Prochlorococcus marinus CUG1417: one gene and its partner. The protein of the gene in region 1 interacts with the protein of each later gene in a pairwise test. Links are inferred from orthologs where the notes say so. Each region holds a gene or a part of one and is shown in the gene's direction. Other genes may lie near its edges. The genes, in order: rlmB and tsaE.

Region 1 (3,097 bases):
GCAATATCATCCAGAAGCAGGACCTGGTCCACATGATTCAGATTATTTATTTAAGAAATTTGTTTCTCTAATGTTAGAAAGATGTTGACATATTGTTTTCTTTTGATTTGATAATTACATTTGATATATTAATTTTTTGGAGGTAATAGATCATAGAAGATTTCCAGAAGTTAACGGTTTCCCTAAGAGGAAACCTTGAGGTTAAAACAAACATTATGGTTTTTACTTTTAAAGGCCAACTTGATGCTTTCTCAGAAAAACAATTTAAGACTTTTGTTACTAATAATTTAAAAAATGACCTTCCATTCATTATTGATCTTACAAAAATCGATTTTTTAGATTCCTCGGGTCTTGGAGCGCTTGTTCAAACTGCAAAAGAATGCAAAAAGTCGAAACTTGGGTTCTCTGTTGTTGGCAATTCGAGAGTCGCCCAAACAATTAAACTTGTTCGTCTAGGGGATTTTCTTAACTTGAAGTCAAGTCTTGAAGATGCATTAAATTATTTAAAAAATTGAATTATTGGATTCAAAACCTAGTTCCATATGGATCTCCCGAGGATATAGGTGTTATACAACTTGCTTGGCTTGGAGATTCTGTATGGGAGCTCCACCAAAGACTAAGGCATGTTCATTTCCCTTTAAAATCTAAAGATCTCCATATATCTGTAGTAAACGAAGTAAAAGCAAAATCCCAGTCAAGATCATTAAGTCAAATTGAACATTTATTGAATTCAAATGAAATGGATCTAGTTAGACGTGCTAGAAATAAAACAAAGAGATATCCAAAATCTTCAGATCCCACCATATATTCTAGAGCAACTGGTTTTGAAACTCTTATTGGCTGGCTATTTTTAAAAGATCCTCAAAGATTATCAACACTTTTTGAATATTTAGAATTAAAAATGAATTGAATCTATGAAAAACTCCTCAAATAAATTTCGCGGAAAAAATAATAAAGAGTACAATAAAAATTCAGATTTTGGTTATTTCTCAAAAAATGCAAATCGTTCAGAAAAAAATGAAAGATTTCTGAACAATTCTGCTAATTATAAGAATGTTGAAAATTTAGATAAAAAAAATAAAAATAATATTAAAAATAATAAGTTTTCATTTTCAAAAGGTAGAAAGCCAATATTTAAATCTAATACAGAATTTTCTAATAAAAACTCTAATAATCATCAAGATTTCACTAATAATAGAAATTTTGATGATTGGATATGGGGCAAACATTCAGTTTATGAAGCTCTAAATAGTGAAAGAGCGATTAATAGGATTTGGTGTACTTCGGAAATCTTTTCTTCAGACAAATTCTATATTTTGCTTAAGGACCTTAAATCAAAAGGAGTCCTTATTGAAGAAGTTTCTTGGAACAGGCTTTCGCAATTGACTTATGGTGCTTCACATCAAGGCATAGCATTGCAGTTGGCATGCTCTAAAACAATATCACTAGAACAATTAATCGATTTTTCTAAACAAAACTGTGTGAATCCTATAATTCTTGCATTAGACGGCATAACTGATCCACATAATGTTGGCGCAATTATCCGATCAGCGGAGGCATTTGATTGCAAGGGTATCATCATTCCTCAGAGAAGATCTGCTGGTTTGACGGGAACAGTCGCTAAGGTAGCTGCAGGAGCCTTAGAACACTTGCAAGTAAGTAGAGTTGTTAACTTAAATAGATCACTTGAGGTTCTTAAGAAAAATGGTTTTCTTGTTGTTGGCTTGTCTGGGGATGGACAATTATCTATCTCAAATTTTCTAGAAAAAGCACCCTTGGTAGTAATAGTCGGCTCTGAGGATAAAGGTATTTCTTTGCTTACTCAAAAAAAATGTGATTTTCTATTAAGTATTCCTCTTAAAGGTAAGACTTCAAGTTTAAATGCCTCTGTGGCTGCCGCCATATCACTATTTCACTTGACAGGAAAATAATTTTATTTCTTAATAATCACAGTTATTGAAGCACTCTAAAATGTTGTTGTTTCAATACATTATTATTATTAATAGAAAATTATTGAATTTTTACTACAAAATTGTATAGAATTTAACAAGAATTGATGGCCTTAAAGGCCAATAAAATTGATTAGAAACTTTGGAAACAAACTCGGATTAGCCTGGTGGGCTAAAATTGAGACAGATGAACCAGCTGGTACTTACTGGTTTGGCCCATTTATTACTAAACGTAGTTTAAGAGAAAATATGTCTTCTTTTATGAAAGATCTCTCTGATGAGGGTTCTAAAAATATTAAACATAGTTTTGTCCGCTGCAAAAAAGAGGAACCACTCACTATTTAATAAATTTAGTTTTAAGAAGTAAATTAAGAAATGAATTTTAATTCTTTAAGAAAGGAAATTACTAGCAATAATGCTTCTGTTAAAGAATTAGTTAATGATATTTTTGCCAAAATAGACAATAAAGATTCTGAAATTAACTCATATGTTTGTATTACAAAAGATAACGCAATCGCGCAAGCAGAAAAGATAGACAAATTAATTCAAAAAAGAGAAAAACTTCCTCCTCTTGCGGGTATGCCAATAGCAATCAAAGATAATATTTGTACCAAAGGAGTAGCAACCACTTGTGCAAGTAAAATGCTCAAAAGCTTTGTTGCACCTTATGAGTCCACGGCTTCAAGTAAATTATGGTCTTCTGGAGGCATTTGTTTAGGAAAAACAAATTTAGATGAATTTGCAATGGGTAGTTCAACGGAAACTTCTGTATTTGGGGTCACTTCAAATCCATGGGATATTAATAGAGTACCAGGAGGTAGTTCAGGCGGTAGTGCAGCTTCAGTTGCCGCCGGATTTTGTGCGGCGGCAATAGGTTCTGACACAGGAGGATCAATAAGACAACCAGCTTCTTTTTGTGGCGTTGTAGGTCTTAAACCAACTTATGGCAGAGTTAGTAGATGGGGACTTGTAGCATTTGCCAGCTCTCTTGATCAAATTGGACCAATTACAAATACTGTCTCAGATGCTGCTGAAATTCTCTATTCAATATCTGGTGTAGACCCCTTTGACTCAACATGTCTTGATAAACCAGTGCCAAATTATTTGACTGATTTAAATAAATCTATAAAGGGTTTAAAAATTGGCAT
Region 2 (3,129 bases), on another replicon or contig:
AAGAATTACTCATAACAAAACTCGGATGTCCAGTGGCACAACCTAAGTTAACTAATCTACCTTCAGCTAAAAGGATTATTTTATTACCACTCGGTAAAGTTATATGATCAACCTGCGGCTTAATATTTTCCCATGGATAATCTTTCAATGAGGCCACATCAATTTCATTATCAAAATGGCCGATATTACAGACTATGGCCTCATCTTTCATCTTGACAAGATTTTGATTTGTTATTACCTGATAGTTCCCAGTTGCGGTAACAAATATATCTATATCTTCTACAACATCTTCTAATGTAACAACGCTAAAACCTTCCATTGCAGCTTGGAGGGCACAAATTGGATCAACTTCAGCAACTTTTACAATTGCACCAAGTCCTCTTAGAGACTGAGCTGAACCTTTACCAACATCTCCAAAACCCATCACTAACGCAACCTTCCCAGCAATCATCACATCAGTGGCACGCTTTATACTGTCAACAAGGGATTCTCGGCAACCATATAAATTATCAAATTTGCTCTTGGTTACTGAATCATTAACGTTAATAGCAGGAAAAGGTAAAGCATTTTGCTTTTGCAGTTGATAAAGTCTTGCAACTCCCGTTGTAGTTTCTTCAGTGACACCAATTATATTACTCTTAATTCTAGAGTAGAAGTCACTATCATTTTTCAACTTGGACTTAATAGAATTGAATAAAGCAATTTCTTCTTCATTACTTGGTTTATCTAGAACAGATAAATCTTTTTCTGCTTTACTACCTAGTATCAACAGGCCAGTTGCATCTCCCCCATCATCAAGAATCATATTTGGAGAATCTGACCCCCAATCAAGGATATAGTGGGTATATTGCCAATACTCATCAAGAGTCTCACCTTTTTTTGCGTATACAGAAATTCCTTGATCTGCTATAGCTGCAGCCGCATGATCTTGAGTTGAAAAAATATTACATGAAGCCCATTTAACTTCTGCACCAAGATCAACAAGAGTTTCTATTAAGACTGCTGTCTGAATAGTCATATGAAGACTTCCAGCTATTTTTGCACCTTTTAATGGTTTTTCAGATTGATATTTATCTCTAAGTGCCATTAAGCCAGGCATTTCCGTTTCAGCAATTTTAATTTCTTTACGACCAAAATCTGATAGAGAGATATCAGCAATTACGTAATTAGGTGTAGAGGTCTTCACTGAATTTGCAATAACCATATCTAGTAAATACTTTTTCTATTAAACTATAAATGATTTTTGTGTAATTTTGTGTTTGTTGAGAATTTAAAAGAGACTTTAGATTTAGGGAAAAAACTCTCACACAAATTAAATCCCCAATCAATTGTTTTGTTAAAGGGTCCAATTGGGGCTGGGAAAACTTCATTTGTTCAAGGCATTGCTAAAGGCTTATCAATCTCTGAGGACATTACAAGCCCTACATTTGCTTTGTCGCATCACTATAACTCCGGAAAAATTCCGCTCATTCACCTTGATTTATACAGGTTAGAAAATGTTTCTTCGGCAAAAGAATTTTTTTTTTCAGAAGAAGAAGAGGCCATACAAAAACAGGCTATTTTAGTTATTGAATGGCCAGAATTAATAGAAACAGTTATTGATGATTTTTGGAAAATAGAAATTAGATACGCTAAAAATTATGGTAGACACTACGAGATAAGAGATCCCAAAAATTTATTAACCTTCTCATAATATGGCTGTTGCTCGATAGCCCCTTCACCAAGGCAAGTTAATAAGCCACAAACACTTGCGAACATAATGCAATCTTTTATCTCAAGTTCATTCGTAGGATATCCAGAAGAAATTAATTTTGAAATTAAACCAGCTAGAAAAGCATCACCTGCGCCAGTTGTATCAACAATTTTTTGTGAAGTAGGAGTTTCGGTAATTCCCTGCAATCCATTGATATACCATGAAACAGGATTTTTCCCATCGGTTATTATTACATCTGGTCTATTGGACAATTGTTGAGATATTAGCAAGGGATTTTCATCCTCAAAAAACAAAGTTGATTCTTCCTTAGCAAGTTTTAAGACATTTGCATGATTTAAAAATTTCTTGATTAAATCAACTCTCGCGGCTTCACTAATTTCCAATGAAAAACTTGCATAATCCCAAAATACCTCTCTCCAATTCAAATCAATAACAATTCTTACTTCAAATTTTTTAGCCTGTTCAAGAAGAAAAAAAATAGTCTCTGCTGATATTGGAGATGATAATAAGATCGTTCCGGTAACCAAATATTTTGTTTCTAAAAAAGATTTCTCCAAATTTAAAATTTCTTTTTCGATCAATTTCTTACTGATAACTTCGTCTGCGAAGCATGAATAAGAACTTTCCTCAAAGCCTGAAAAAAAACGATCTCCAAATTGATCTCTATCTACATTCACCACGCGAGTAGATGAATCATTATCTATTTGCAAGAAATCTAGATTAACGCCCAATTCATTAAATTGCGAAATAAATTTTTTTCCATAATCATCACTACCCAAACTTCCTATAAATGTTGAATCTATTTTTAATTTTCTTAATGCACAGGCAACATTAGCAGGCGCACCGCCCAAAAAATCTGTAAATCCCTGATTTGATTTATTTCTGATTCTGTCTATTAAAGCCTCTCCAATACATACGACCTTATTCTTTTCCATAAAATAAACGCTTTCCTTAATTAAGAATAATTTAATAAAAACGAATAATTTTTTTTTGAATTAAAGTTTAATTAAAAGCATATTCATAGTGTCTTTAAATAAATCTAAAACTTGGAAGTGGAAAAATTGGGAAATTTCTTGGTCTTTATCAAAAGAATCTACTTCTGAAAAAAATATTAAAATTTTATTAGTTCATGGATTTGGAGCATCAAAAAACCACTGGAGACATAATCAAGATTTTCTTGGTAAATTTTCTAACTGCTACGCAATTGACTTGTTAGGATTTGGTAAAAGCAGCCAACCTAGTGCTTTATTAAATTACGAACCTGATAGAGAAAATTCAATTAAATATTCATTTGACTTATGGGGTAATCAAATATCAACATTTTGTACAGAGGTAATTAAATCTCCTGTTTACTTGGTAGGAAATTCAATTGGTGGTGTTATTGCATTGAAAGCTGCTGAAATGCTTAAGAATAA

What was found.
Region 2: the proteins of rlmB (region 1) and tsaE interact in binary tests that used the Escherichia coli proteins (3 or more experiments, as listed by UniProt). The link is inferred for Prochlorococcus marinus CUG1417 from one-to-one orthologs.

The regions. Positions count from the first base shown.
Region 1 is NZ_JAAORN010000001.1:775,911-779,007, forward strand. What follows is about bases 164-2,922. They hold rlmB (23S rRNA (guanosine(2251)-2'-O)-methyltransferase RlmB), read left to right. Parts: upstream 164-914; coding sequence 915-1,931; downstream 1,932-2,922. Other genes in these bases: HA140_RS04465 (STAS domain-containing protein), read left to right, coding at 164-515; HA140_RS04470 (Mini-ribonuclease 3), read left to right, coding at 512-910; HA140_RS04480 (DUF1816 domain-containing protein), read left to right, coding at 2,079-2,294; gatA (Asp-tRNA(Asn)/Glu-tRNA(Gln) amidotransferase subunit GatA), read left to right, coding at 2,325-2,922. In the rest of the region: carA (glutamine-hydrolyzing carbamoyl-phosphate synthase small subunit), read left to right, coding at 1-88; more of HA140_RS04465, read left to right, coding at 153-163; more of gatA, read left to right, coding at 2,923-3,097. UniProt on the Escherichia coli protein: Specifically methylates the ribose of guanosine 2251 in 23S rRNA.
Region 2 is NZ_JAAORN010000002.1:507,408-510,536, forward strand. The notes cover bases 184-2,974. They hold tsaE (tRNA (adenosine(37)-N6)-threonylcarbamoyltransferase complex ATPase subunit type 1 TsaE), read left to right. Parts: upstream 184-1,255; coding sequence 1,256-1,693; downstream 1,694-2,974. Other genes in these bases: ahcY (adenosylhomocysteinase), read right to left, coding at 184-1,204; HA140_RS08905 (carbohydrate kinase family protein), read right to left, coding at 1,651-2,649; HA140_RS08910 (alpha/beta fold hydrolase), read left to right, coding at 2,738-2,974. In the rest of the region: more of ahcY, read right to left, coding at 1-183; more of HA140_RS08910, read left to right, coding at 2,975-3,129. UniProt on the Escherichia coli protein: Required for the formation of a threonylcarbamoyl group on adenosine at position 37 (t(6)A37) in tRNAs that read codons beginning with adenine.